4 regions of the Bacillus nitratireducens genome follow, and region 2 is predicted to be linked to each of the others. Evidence: riboswitches for the same ligand, from Rfam matches in the RefSeq annotation. Region 2 holds a riboswitch; each other region holds the start of a gene.
The links. Region 2 has a riboswitch for thiamine pyrophosphate ahead of tenA (thiaminase II). Riboswitches for the same ligand answer to the same signal wherever they lie in the genome.

Region 1 (3,541 bases), on a different contig from region 2:
ATTCGCTTTCTCTAAAAGAGCGATTACCTCTCCAATTCCTTCATCCATTTGTACACCATATGAAATAATGAATGGCTTTTTCTCTTTTTGTTTCTCTTCATGAAGAGTAGTAAGTAATTCTTCACAGCCTTTTCCGGTTCTTGCGATGACAGGAACGACTGTTACACCTAATATTTCTGATAACCGTTTTACATTAATCACAATTCCTCTTTGCTTTGCCACATCAACCATATTTAAACCAATTGAAACGGGCTTACCAAATTCAAGTAATTGCAATGTTAAATGCATATTTCGCTCGAATTGCGAAGAATCCACTATATTTAACATATGATGAAATTCGTCTGTGAGTAGAAAATTCGTAACAACACCTTCATCGCGTGAAACTGGATTCAAATCATACACGCCTGGTAAATCAATTAATGTTCCTTGCTTATCTTTTAATTTACCAACCTTCTTTTCTACTGTTACACCGCTCCAGTTCCCTACATACTCATAAGAACCAGTAAGTGCATTAAATAATGATGTTTTCCCTGTATTCGGATTCCCTAGCAAAGCAACCTTATTCACGCTAATTCCACCTTTATCATTTTCGCGTCACAATGACGAATACTAATTAACTGTCCACGACACTCCAATGTACAAGGACCTTTAAACATCGCTTTCTGTTTCAAGCGAAGTTCGCTTCCTTCCGCAAGACCGAAAGCAGCTAGTCTACGCTTTAATAACTGATCTAAAGACTGAATACTTTTTACTAACACTTTCTCACCAATTTTAATATCTACTAAGCTCATAACCTTCCCCCTCAGAAGAGAATGATAATTATTTTCAAAAAAATTATATCATACTCTATTTCAATTGGACTATACCCTTTTGCTTCATATTTATTAACATTTCGCTACAATTCTATTTCAATAATTGTCATACGGTATTCATTTGCCATTCTCATCCATTTCGCTTACAATGAACAATAGCAAATAAAGAATCTCGTTATCACAGGGGGAGCCTTACCGCTGAGAGGGAACAATTCGTTCCGACCCTTTGAACCTGTTAGTTAATGCTAACGCAGGAATTGTGCAAACGTCCGAAATACACACCTCTTTTTTTATTTACGTATTTCGTATCCTCCTATGATAATGTTCTTTTTTGTGCAACTTGGATATAGGGGGAGACAACATGCGTAACACCAATTTACAAGCGATGATCGAATCTGCTATTCTTGCAGCCTTCGCCTTGATTATCGACATTCTACCATTATCAATTAAACTTCCAACAGGCGGTTCCATCTCATTTGCTATGATTCCTATTTTTATTATCGCATACCGCTGGGGCTTCAAAAGGGCTTTCTTAGGAGGCTTAATTTGGGGGCTTTTACAAATTGTCGTAGGCGATGCTTACATTCTAACACCAGTTCAAGCATTCATTGAGTACTTCATTGCCTTTGCCTTTATCGGCTTTGCTGGTTTATTCTATCGTCCAATTCAAAAAGCACTTGCCTCAGACAACAGTAATGCAGAGCATTCAAGTTTTGGTAGTCGAAAAGATAAACCAAAACAAAACAAAGGAAAAAAAGCACTCGTTTACATTATCATTGCAACATTTGTCGGTAGCTTTGCACGCTATTTCTGTCATTTTATCGCTGGTATTATTTTCTGGGGACAATATGCACCGAAAGGACAATCAGCTGTGCTATATTCATTAATTGTAAACGGCAGTACCATGATCGGTTCTTTCATACTATGTACTGTATTACTAATTCTTTTATTTACAACTTCACCACGCTTATTCAAAAGCATCGGTGCTTATCAAATGAATACACAAAAAAAGGGCGCTTAATTAGCGCTCTTTTTTTTCATATCGTAATATCAATTAAAAATACAATAAATGCACAAAAGAAAATAAATACCATTATACTTAGCCAATTGCTATGCACGGTTCATCGACTCCTTACATAACCTCATTTTCTATTCAAATTATACTGCTCCAAAATAAAGATTAGGTAAAGATAATATGAAAATAAATTAAAAAAGCGTAGATAGTATTGTCTACGCTTTTTTCGGTAAATAGAAGTAAAATAACACACCACCTTCGGTATTCTTCACCCCATATTCAGCATCGTGCAATTCTAAAATATTCTTTGAAATTGCAAGACCAAGCCCTGTTCCACCTTGTGAGCGTTTCCTTGCCGCATCCACGCGATAAAAACGATCCCAAATTTTATCTAATTGTTCTTCTTCAATGTGAGCACCTTTATTTTCAATACATACTTTTATATGATCCTTCCCGTCTATTGTGGAAATAATAATATCTTCTTTTTTTGGTGTATAACGTATTGCATTCGTAATAAAATTCACAATTACTTGTTCAATTCTATTTTGATTCCCAATCACTTCTGCTGGACATATATGTTTGTGCACACTCAGTTCTTTTTTCTCTATCTCCGCTGAAAGCTGTTCACATATTTCTTCAATCACTCCATCGATATAGAAAGAATCCATCTTCATGTTATATGTGCCAGACTCAAATTTAGCTAATTCAAGCATATCCAAAATTAGTATATCCATCTTGTCTACTTCTTTTTCCATCGCCTGAAAATAGTAGTCTTTCTTATGTTCAGCTACCCCATCTTTTAAAATAGAAATACAGCTTTTCATAATACTCAGCGGCGTTTTTAGTTCATGCGATACACCCGCAATAAATTCTTTCCTTGTGTTTTCTAACTTTCTTTCTTTTTCAATATCTTGTTCTAACTGTCCAATATGTGAATGTAGTTTATTAGATAATGTATTAATATTTTGCGATAAATCACCAATTTCATCTTTTGAAGTAATCGGAATTTTTTCTGTGAAATCCAAATGAGCTATTTTCTTCGTTGTATCATTTATTTTTAGTAGCGGTTTTGCAATTTGTTTTGAGTAATAAAACGAAGCTAGAAAAATTAGAATGACTACAAATGCAACAATATAGATGTAATAATCTTGCACCATTTGTACAGCCTCATCTACAGGCTGTAAAGAAGCCATCGCATATATATATGTTACCGATCCGTCTTTTTCTTTTTTTGGTTTAATTAATAATTTATATTTTATATCATTTTTTTCATAGTCCATTATTTTTGTTGAATACTGTATATGATTATTCTCTTTTAATAATAAATCAGTTTGAAATTCTTTTATGCTATCTAAGAATAAACTATTTTTATAAATTGGATTCACAGGACCTTTTACATCGGGGAACTGTACTTTCGTAACACGTCCTACTATGGGAGCATTTAATTCCTGAGCAGCTTGCTCCTGAACGGCCGGCTTCTTTTCCTTAACAACTTGTTCCTCAGCTGCTTTCTTTTTCTCCTGATCTAATTTAATCATTTTCTCATTAAATGCTTTTTCTAACGGTTTATTAGATCCACTTAAATTTTGCTTACCTAACGAGAAAGAGAATGGAATAAAACTTTCTTCTTTTCTCACTCCAGAAAAATAAATTTCTTGTCCTAAAAACTTCTCTGATAATTTATTATCAATCTCCTCTATATTGACGAGATTAC
Region 2 (3,541 bases):
TTGAATAGAGATGTTGCCTTGTGCTGCAATATCTATACCATAATGCATTTGTTCCCAGCGCATATCAAAAGTTGAGCTAATTCTTCCTTGAGTAGGAAATTTGAAAACAGCTGGAATTGATGAAGGTTGAGCTGTTTTAGTTTGTGATTGATTTTGATGTTGCACTACATAGTGTTTTGCTACATATCCGTATCCTGTGCCAAAACGAATTTTATACCAAGTACCTACCGTTTCTACTACTTGTACTTGTGTACCATTTTGTAACGAACCAAGTAGAGAGCTACTTGTACTAGCGTTGCTACGTACATTTAATTTTGGTGTTGCAACAGTATAAGAAGGTGAACCTTGTACAGCTACACCTTTTACTAGAGGTATGGATCCATTAGATACAAAGTTTTTTTGTACGTATCCAATTTGACCGTTATGTAATATTTTGTACCAATCCCCTTGTTCACCTTGAATGGTAATGAATTGACCATTTGGTAATATATCTAGAATAGAAGACTCTGTATTAGGTTCAGAGCGAACGTTTAATGCGTTTGCATTTACGATATATTGATTCTTTGATTGAACATTTTTTTTGAATAGAATTGCATCTTTTTTTATGTAGCCTGTTTTGTTGTTAACAGATACTTTATACCAATCTTGAGTTGTCTCAAGAATAGTAACCGGGCTATTAAATCGAATGTTGTCAATTATTGCACTGTCTGCATGGTTATTTTGATGTAGTGCAACGTTGTCAATTTTTACATATCCAGTTTTTACTTTAGATGGTTGCTTAGCAGCAGCTGTTTGTATATTGGATTCTCCCATAGAAGGAAGTAAAGAAGCAATTGCGATAGTAGTGGCTGTTAAAGCTGTAGCTTTCATATTCATGTAATAAAGACCTCCTCTAGTTGTATAGTTGTAATTTTATTATAGTATAAAGATATAATATATTGGTCGTATTCACATAAATGTAATATGAAATCAATAAAAATAATGTTAGAAGAGAGGTTCGTAAATAAACATTGTATATATCATTTGTGGGATCGCATTTATATTTGTTAAACACATTAATATTTAATGGATAATTAAGAAAATTAAAACAGTTGATGATGTCTTATTACAGTGTTATACTGACAGTGATAATTTTATAGTTTGCTAGGAGAGCTGGTGTTGCCAGCTGAGAGTAGGCCGTAAGCCTTTGATCCTTTTCATTACCTGATCTAGATTATGCTAGCGTAGGGAAGCAATTCGGACACTAACAATGAGTCCCCGTTTCTTTGCGTATAGAAACGGGGCTTTTTTATTTGAAAATTTCATATTGAAACCACTAGGGGTGCTTGATGTGCTGAGAGAGGAATAATCCTTAACCCTTACAGACCTGATCTAGGTAATACTAGCGAAGGGAAGTGGACAACGAATAAATGTATAATTTTATTTGCTGTAACCACTTCTTATATAGAAGTGGTTTTTTATTTAGATACATATATCGGAAGGGGAAATAGAAATGAAATTTTGCGATAGATTATTAGAAACTGTACAACCAGTTTGGGAGATGAGTCATAATCATCCGTTTGTAGTAGGTATGGGGGATGGCACGTTAGAAAAAGATAAGTTTCAGTATTATATTATTCAAGATTATTTATATTTGTTAGATTATGCAAAGCTATATGCCATCGGTGTTGTAAAGGCAACAAATCCACAAGTAATGGGGAAATTTGCTGAACAAATTGATGGAATATTAAATGGAGAAATGACGATCCATAAACAGTATGCAAAAAGACTTGGAATTTCTATAGAGGAGATAGAGTCAGCAAAACCATCTGCTAAAAATTTAGCTTATACAAATTACATGATGTCTGTATCTCAAAATGGCACACTTGCGGAATTAATAGCAGCACTTCTTCCGTGTATGTGGAGCTACTGGGAGATTGGAAAGCGTTTAAATGATATTCCTGGAGCAAGAGATCATGAGTTCTTTGGTGAGTGGATTCAAGGATATAGTTCTGAAGAATACGGTAACCTTTGTATTTGGTTAATAGATTTATTAAATGAAATGGCAGTTGGAAAGTCTGAAAAAGAGCTAGATCGATTAGAGGAGATTTTCCTATATTCCAGTCGATTTGAATATTTATTCTGGGATATGTCCTATCGTAAGGAGATGTGGGGATTTGAGGAGCAAGAACATACTACAGTTTCATAATGTTTCTTTTCATTATGATGAGAAACCAATCATCAATGAATTAAATGCTTCTATACAAGATAAAGAGTTTGTAAGTATTATCGGACCGAGTGGATGCGGGAAAAGTACTTTATTTCGCCTTATTACAGGTTTAGAAGAAGCAAGTACTGGACAGATAGAGCTGACAGAAACAAAGAGCCACCCTGTAGGGTATATGCCCCAAAAAGATATGCTCTTGCCGTGGAGGACGATTATTGAGAATGCTGCCCTGCCGCTAGAGTGCCAAGGTGTGCAGAAAAAAGAAGCGCAAGTAAAAGCGAAAGAACTGTTACATAAATTTGGGTTACAAGGATACGAGGCGAAATATCCGAAAGATTTATCTGGTGGTATGAGACAACGTGTATCTTTTATCCGAACTTTATTAACGGGCGGGGAGATATTATTGTTAGATGAACCGTTTAGCGCATTGGACGCTTTAACGAAGGCATCTTTGCAAGAATGGTTGTTTGAACAATGGAAAGAGTGGGAAAAAACAATTTTATTTATCACTCATGATGTTGAAGAAGCATTGTTTCTTTCTAATCGAATTTTCGTTGTAGAAAATCAACCGATAGCAACTTTAACTGAGCGAATTGTACCGCTTGATCGTAACCGAACAAGAAAGGATTTATATAGGCCTGAAGTATTGGCGCTTAAAGATGAGCTCCTTAGTATGTTACAAAGGCAGGTACTTGTATGATGAACCGTTTGAAAGAATTAGTTCCTGCTCTTACACTTTCTAGTATTTTACTCGTTATGTGGGAAGTAGGAGCAAGAATTGTAGATGAGATGTACATTTTGCCATCACCTTCTGCAATTGTAATGAAGATATGGAAACTAAAAGACATATTATTTACGGTTCATTTACCGGCAACGTTATACGTCGTTTTAATAGGTGTTGCTATTTCTATCGTATTAGGTGTGGGGCTAGCAATGTTAATGAATGCGAGTACGTGGATGGAAAGAGCATTTTACCCATTATTAATAGCTTCACAAACCATCCCGATTACAGCACTTGCGCCCCTATTTGTTTTATGGTTTGGATATACCATTTGGAGTAAGGTTGTTGTCACAGTTTTAATTACGTTTTTCCCAATTGCGGTCAATACGTATGATGGACTGCGTAGTACGAAGAAAGAGTGGGAGGAGCTCTTAGTTACGTATGGTGCAACGAAAAAAGATATTTTTCTAAAGCTAAAGTTGCCATCTGCTCTTCCTTACTTTTTCTCAGCGTTAAAAATTGCAGTTCCGCTTAGTGTGATAGGGGCAGCAATTGGAGAATGGCTCGGTGCACAAGCTGGGCTTGGATATTTCAGTAAAAGAATGATGACGCAG
Region 3 (3,541 bases), on a different contig from region 2:
TTTCTTTTTAATAACTTTGTTGTCATATAAGAAATTCATGTAATTCGTCCAAACTTCTTCCTTCTGTACTCCCCACGCTTTTGCATCATCTTGATACTTTGTACTTAACCACTTTTGACTTTCTTGCACTAATTCTTTATTCACATCTGGAACAGCTTTAATTAAAATATCCGCAGCTTCTTTCGGTTCTTTAATTGCAAAATCATAACCTTCTGTCGTTGCAGTCATAAACTTTTTCACAAAGTCTTTATCTTGCTTTGTATGTTTTTCACTTGTAATAATAACAGGACTATAGAAATCAAGCGCTGGATCTAAGTCTTTCACCATAATCGTATTTAACTCTTTTCCTTGACGCTTCGCTTCAATTCCATCCCATCCGTAATAAATCCATTCGAAATCTGCATCACGACCGATCGATTTGAAGAAGTCTGTTTGTCCAAGAATAATTTTTTCGACTTTATTAAAATCAGCTTGATGTTTCTCCATAATCGTTTTTAACGTCGCTTCTTCTGCCGGTCCTCCCCAGCCGCCATAACGTTTACCTTCAAAATCCTTCGGTAACGTCATATTATCTTTTTTTAGCGATGCAAAAGCAGAGGTATTATGCTGAATAATTGCACCAACAGAAACAACTGGGATTCCTTCAACACGAGCTAATGTTACATTTTCTTGTGCACTTATCGCAAAGTCTGCTTTCCCAGAAGCAATCATCTGCTCTGCCGTCACATTATCACCAGGCTGGATAATTTCTACATCAAGCCCTTGCTTTTTGTAATAATCTTTCGTTTGCGCTACATATAAGCCAGTATGATTCGTATTTGGAAACCAATCTAAAACGACTTTTACTTTTTTATCTTTACTTGAACTTTCTTCTTTCTTCGCCGGATTACATCCTGCAACACCAACTGCTAATAATGCAGCTAATATAATTTTTAAACCTTTTTTCATTTTCTGCCGCCCTTTCTGTATATCCATGGTGCTGTTATTCTTGCCATAAATTCAACAATAAAGTACAGGCATAATGTCACCATGACGATAATCGCTGCAACACCAAATACTCGAGCCGTTAAAAAGGATTTTGTTGCTCTTGTAAGCATAACCCCTAATCCTTCACTGGCACCAAGCCATTCCCCAATAATCGCTCCCATCACACTATATGTAACAGCTATTTTTAAACCTGAGAAAAAGTACGGGAGCACTGCTGGAAATTTTACTTTCTGATAAATTTGCCACTTTGTCGCCTTCATCGTTTGTAACAACTTCAGCATATTTTTATCTACCGTTTGGAAACCTTCTAAAATGCTAAGCGCAATTGGGAAGAAACAAACAAGAATAACAACCATTACTTTTGGCAACATTCCATACCCAAACCAAATAATAAATAATGGAGCGAGCACAACGATGGGAATTGTTTGCGAAATAACAAGCAACGGATTCATTAAAATCCGAAATAAAGGGATAACATCCATAATGATAGCAATACTTGTCCCAAGTATAATTGCAAAAAACAACCCAATTATTACTTCCTGTAACGTTTGCACTGTATTCGGTAATAGTAAATCTTTCATTCCAATTAACTCTTGCACAATTGCAGACGGCTTCGGTAAAATCCACGGCTCAATTTTAAATAATGAAACAGATCCTTCCCATATAGCAATGAGAAGGATAAGCCAAATTGTTGTAATTATTTTAGATCGCTTCTGGTTTTGCATATTCATCACGGTACTTCCAAACTTTTTCGTCAATCGTTACGCCCGTACTTGGACGATAGTGAATTTTAATAGAAGTGATTACTTCTTCTGCTCCAGCATCGACGCAAGCTTGTTGCGCGCGTTTAATGACGTTAAGAAGTACATCTAATTCTCCTTCCAGCGTTGTTTCCATTGCTCCTACTTCATAACGAACTCCCGACTGTTGTACAACTTCAATTGCTTTATCAACAACGGAATACACATCTTTGTTCTTCGCTTGTGGTACTACTGAAAATGAAATTGTAACTTGTTGTGACATAATAAAATCCCCCTTACAAAATATGTTTTCAAAAAAAGAAAAGGCTTTCCTATCATGTAGGAAAGCCTTGTATACAAGTTATTCTATAATAACTTATGCTACATCACTTTAAAGTAACTCCCTACGCTGGCATTATCCAGATCAGGTTGAGGGTCGATGTATACTTACATCCTCTCAGCCAATTGGCTCCCCGGTTCTTAATTCGTTTTCATTGTAGCATGATTCATTTTATTGAACAAATAAAAGCACGTATAATCATTTCATTTAACTTTTGAATTCCCCTATTAACTCTTGTAACTCCTGTGAAAGCCAGCTTAAAGAACTGGCTAATTCAGCAATATCTTGTACAGACATTTCCTGTTCTTTCATACTTTCTTCAATATTATTACTACTATTTGCATACGTATTTGCAATAAGTGATAGTTCATTTACAACACGAACAATATTTTGGCTATTTTGCAATATATCACTTGAATTGCTAGAAACAACTCTAACTTGATTTGTAACAGATTGTGCTGATTTTGAAATTTTTTCAAAGAAAGCACCACTACTTTGAAAAAGTTTAATTCCGGATTCTACTTCTTTTGAAGCTTTTTGTATTGAAACAACAGCTTCTTCCGTTTCAACTTGCGTTTCCCCTATTAATTTAGCTATGTCTTTTGCTGATGCTTCCGTTTTCTCTGCTAATTTACGAACTTCATCGGCAACAACTGCAAATCCTCGCCCAGCTGCCCCAGCACGTGATGCTTCAATGGAAGCATTTAAAGCTAGTAAGTTCGTTTGATTTGAAATACCTGTAATTACAGTTACAATGTCACTTATTTCTTTTGACCTTGTTTCTAACGAGTAAATGATAGAAGATAAATCTTGTACTGCATTTTGGATTAAACTCATTTGATTAATGATTTGTTCAATAACACCATTTTCTTTTATTGAATGATGCTTCGTACCTTCAGACTCTTTCGCCATTTGTTTTGCAGTATTAGTTATCTCTTCCATCCTATCTTCCATTTCATATACAATACCTAAATACTTTGGTACTGAAGTTTCTTGTGATTGAACGCCAGCCCTTAACTCAACTATAGAACTTACGATTCCTTGGACTGCCATGCTATTCTCTTTCGTACTCACTGACAATTCTTGCGAAGATAAGGAAACCTGTTCTGCTGTCTGCTTCACTTTATCTATAATTCCTTTAAACTTCTCAATGGTATTATTAAAATACGCATTAATAATACCAATATCATCTGGTCTTTCCTCTAATTTAATACTTAAATCACCTTCACCGACTCTGCGCAATCCTTCACGCAAATCCCGTAATGGAGCAAGTGCGTTACGCACAATTAAGAATTGAATAACAGTTGCAATTAAAACAGAAATACAAATAAACATTAAGCCTTGTATAATGAACTTTTCTTTTGTACTAGGAACAATAGAAGCATCTACATCAGCTGCAACAAGTGCCACAATGTTACCTTCTCCATCTTTAATCGGCTCTAATATCGTTACCCATGTTCCTAATGCGTCTTCA
Region 4 (3,541 bases), on a different contig from region 2:
GTTTTCTTTATGATGGAATAAACACCACTGCGCCATAATCGAACCACCACGCGAAACAATACCTGTCGTACGCTTTGCAGTAATTGGAATGTAGCGAAGTAATACACCAGCGTGAATCGTAAAGTAATCAACGCCTTGCTCCGCTTGCTCAATTAACGTATCACGATACACTTCCCACGTTAAATCCTCTGCAATTCCGTTTACTTTTTCAAGCGCTTGATAAATAGGCACAGTGCCAACTGGTACAGGAGCATTACGAATAATCCACTCACGTGTTGTATGAATGTTTTTACCTGTAGATAAATCCATAATCGTATCTGCACCCCAGCGAGTCGCCCACGTCATCTTCTCTACTTCTTCTGCAATAGAAGAAGATACGGCAGAGTTTCCGATATTCGCATTTACCTTCACATGGAAATTACGTCCGATAATCATCGGTTCTGCTTCCGGATGGTTAATATTCGCTGGTAAAATCGCACGACCTTCCGCGATTTCCTTACGAACAAATTCAGGCTCTACCCCTTCACGAATCGCAACATATTCCATCTCAGACGTAATAACGCCATTACGTGCATAATGCATTTGCGTAACGTTTGCACCTTGCTTTGCTCTAAGCGGCTGGCGATCCATTTGCGGGAAAACAGGTGTATGTTTCGAAGCCACTTTCACACCGTCATCCTCTGGTTTCACTTCACGTCCTTCGTATCCTTCTACATCTCTGCGCTCAACAATCCAAGAATGACGCGGCGTTGGAATCCCCTTTTCCAGCTCCACTTTATACGCAGGATCCGTATAAGGACCGCTCGTATCATACACACGGATTGGTGGATTTGGGACACCGTTCGTTTCGCTTTGTGCAATCTCGCGCATCGGTACTTTCATACCTTCACGTGGTCCATCCACATATACTTTCTTACTTCCTGGTAAACTCGATTTCAATTCAATTTGCTCAGCTGAAACAGATTGTTTCATAACTTTTGTTGCCCCCCTGTACGTGACAAGGACGAGATATGGCCAGCGTATGCCAAAATAAAAAGAGCCAGGTCCATAAAAAAACAAGGACCTGGCTCATAAAGACATAATTATGTAAAGCCGTTAACTTCCCTACGCTGGTACGAGCCAGATCAGGTCCAAAGGGTTAAGAAGTTCACGCGCTTCTCTCTCAGCCTACGCATACGTTAGGCACCCCTAGTTTATCACTGATTTAATTTTCAATACTTTCCCATCATACACGATAATCTGAAAAATGCAAAGTTTATTTCTTTTGTTGTTTATCCCGCATTAACGGGCAGTAAGACCCCCACCTCAAAATTCAGCGAAAACAAAGAAGTTAGGTGGGGCTCAACTAATAATCAGTGGGGGATGAACAAAACCCCCACTGATTAAAGTTTCACTTTATGGAATCATCCACGTTAAATAATATGCTTGAACATACGTCATAATACCAACAATAATTACGAAGAACAAACTATGCTTCACTGTAAAGCGGAATAAATCTGATTCTTTTCCAGCAAGACCAACTGCCGCACAAGCGATCGCAATCGATTGCGGAGAAATCATTTTACCTGTTACACCGCCCGTTGTATTTGCTGCAACGAGAAGCACTTCAGATACACCGACTTGCTGCGCTGTAATTGCTTGTAAATTCGAGAACAGTGCATTCGCTGACGTATCTGATCCTGTTAAGAATACACCGATCCAGCCTAGGAATGGTGAGAAGAACGGGAATAGTCCACCAGTTCCTGCAAGTGCTAACGCTAATGTAGAAGATAAACCAGAATAATTTGCGATAAATGCGAATCCTAATACGAATCCGATAGATAGAATTGGCATTTTTAGTTCGTTTAACGTTTCTTTAAATGTTACTACTGCATCTTTTGCACTCATTTTCAAAATAAAGATAGAAATGATACAAGCAATTAAAATTGCTGTTCCCGTCGCTGATAAAATATCTAATTTTAAGATTGCTTCATAAGGCGTCGGTTTATTTACAATTGGCTCTGCTTTCATTACTAAATTGTGCAAGCCTGGAACTTCAAATTTAAATACGAGAATTTCTAAAGCGCCGCCCGGAGCGAATAACGCTTTAAAGAAACTCTGGCTCCAGATGACTACCATCACAGTCAAAATAATGAACGGAGACCATGCTTTTACTACTTTTCCTACCGTTAGTTTCGGCATAGATGTCGTTGTCGTCGCCGCGGCTACTTCACTATTCGCTTCTTTAGATTGATAAATTTCTTTCGGCTGCCAAACTTTTAAGAATAGAGATAAACTCACTAAACTTACAAGTGCTGACGTAATATCAGGAAGTTCTGGTCCTAAAAATGTCGCTGTAATAAACTGTGTAATTGCAAATGAACTACCCGCTACAAATAGAGCAGGCCATGTTTGTCTTACCCCTTTAAATCCATCCATTAAAAATACGATAAAGAACGGAACAAATAATGATAAGAACGGTAATTGATGTCCAGCCATTTGCCCGATTTTATGCGGATCAATACCAGTTACTTGTCCAGCTACTGTAATCGGAATCCCCATCGCTCCGAATGCTACTGGTGCAGTATTTGCGATTAGACAAAGACCAGCCGCATATAAAGGATTTAAGCCAAGACCTGCAAGAAGCGCTGCCGTAATCGCTACTGGTGCACCAAATCCTGCTGCTCCTTCTAAAAATGCTCCAAATGAAAAACCGATTAAAATAACAAGTAAACGATGGTCATTCGTAATTGATAATACAGATGCACGAATAACATCAAATTGACCTGTTTTCACAGAAATTTTATATAAAAATACTGACATAATAATAATCCATGCAATTGGCCATAATCCGTATAAGAAACCGTATCCCGTCGCTGCCATTGCCATTGTGAATGGCATTTTATATGCAAATAACGCCACCAAAATTGTAAGTACAACTGTAATAAATCCTGCCACATACCCCTTCATGCGGAAAACTGCTAAAGCTAAGAAAAAAAAGATAATCGGAATAAGTGCGACCGCTGCAGAAATCCAAATGTTCCCGAACGGATCATAAACTTGTGTCCATGTGTTCATTGTTCTCTCCCCCTCAATAATCCCCTTTTAAATAAACATAACCCCATCAATAGACTATCAGGTCATCATACCTTTAAACCTAAAATAAAAAAACGTTCGAGAAAACGTTTTCATTAATTTTATCACAACAATTTTCATTTAAAAAGATTTTTTTGAAAATTTTATTATTTAAAATAGAAATCTTACAAAAGAGTCACATTCTTGTAATGTTAATCGATAGGAAGCTCGCCAAATTTACTACATACTAAAGGTATAAACAACGGACATTACTTATGAGGTGATATATATGAACGGAAACAAAATATTAGCAGCTTTATCATACTTTAGCGTACTATTCGCGCCTATCTTATTCCCTATTATCGTGTGGATTGTAGGCGATTCTGAAACAAAACCACATGCAAAGCGTGCCCTATGGACACATATCATTCCAAGCACCGCTTCATTTATTGGATTAGTTATTTTAGGAATTATGGGCATCGGATCT

Region 1: it holds a riboswitch for thiamine pyrophosphate, as region 2 does, so the genes downstream of both, thiT (energy-coupled thiamine transporter ThiT) here and tenA (thiaminase II) in region 2, are expected to answer to the same signal.
Region 3: it holds a riboswitch for thiamine pyrophosphate, as region 2 does, so the genes downstream of both, Q3V31_RS23970 (MTH1187 family thiamine-binding protein) here and tenA (thiaminase II) in region 2, are expected to answer to the same signal.
Region 4: it holds a riboswitch for thiamine pyrophosphate, as region 2 does, so the genes downstream of both, thiC (phosphomethylpyrimidine synthase ThiC) here and tenA (thiaminase II) in region 2, are expected to answer to the same signal.

The regions. Positions count from the first base shown of each region.
Region 1 is NZ_JAUMJO010000003.1:69,916-73,456, reverse strand. Features, by position in the region: gene feoB (ferrous iron transport protein B) at 1-567, opposite strand, end outside; gene Q3V31_RS12190 (FeoA family protein) at 564-791, opposite strand; TPP riboswitch at 986-1,087, shown strand; gene thiT (energy-coupled thiamine transporter ThiT) at 1,174-1,833, shown strand; gene Q3V31_RS12180 (sensor histidine kinase) at 2,043-3,541, opposite strand, start outside.
Region 2 is NZ_JAUMJO010000006.1:261,163-264,703, reverse strand. Features, by position in the region: gene Q3V31_RS23295 (SH3 domain-containing protein) at 1-876, opposite strand, end outside; TPP riboswitch at 1,136-1,247, shown strand; TPP riboswitch at 1,308-1,410, shown strand; gene tenA (thiaminase II) at 1,493-2,188, shown strand; gene Q3V31_RS23285 (ABC transporter ATP-binding protein) at 2,157-2,906, shown strand; gene Q3V31_RS23280 (ABC transporter permease) at 2,906-3,541, shown strand, end outside.
Region 3 is NZ_JAUMJO010000007.1:132,101-135,641, reverse strand. Features, by position in the region: gene Q3V31_RS23980 (ABC transporter substrate-binding protein) at 1-948, opposite strand, end outside; gene Q3V31_RS23975 (ABC transporter permease) at 945-1,718, opposite strand; gene Q3V31_RS23970 (MTH1187 family thiamine-binding protein) at 1,690-2,010, opposite strand; TPP riboswitch at 2,112-2,213, opposite strand; gene Q3V31_RS23965 (methyl-accepting chemotaxis protein) at 2,275-3,541, opposite strand, start outside.
Region 4 is NZ_JAUMJO010000005.1:322,871-326,411, reverse strand. Features, by position in the region: gene thiC (phosphomethylpyrimidine synthase ThiC) at 1-972, opposite strand, end outside; TPP riboswitch at 1,085-1,200, opposite strand; gene lldP (L-lactate permease) at 1,396-3,057, opposite strand; gene Q3V31_RS20430 (magnetosome magnetite crystal formation protein family) at 3,344-3,541, shown strand, end outside.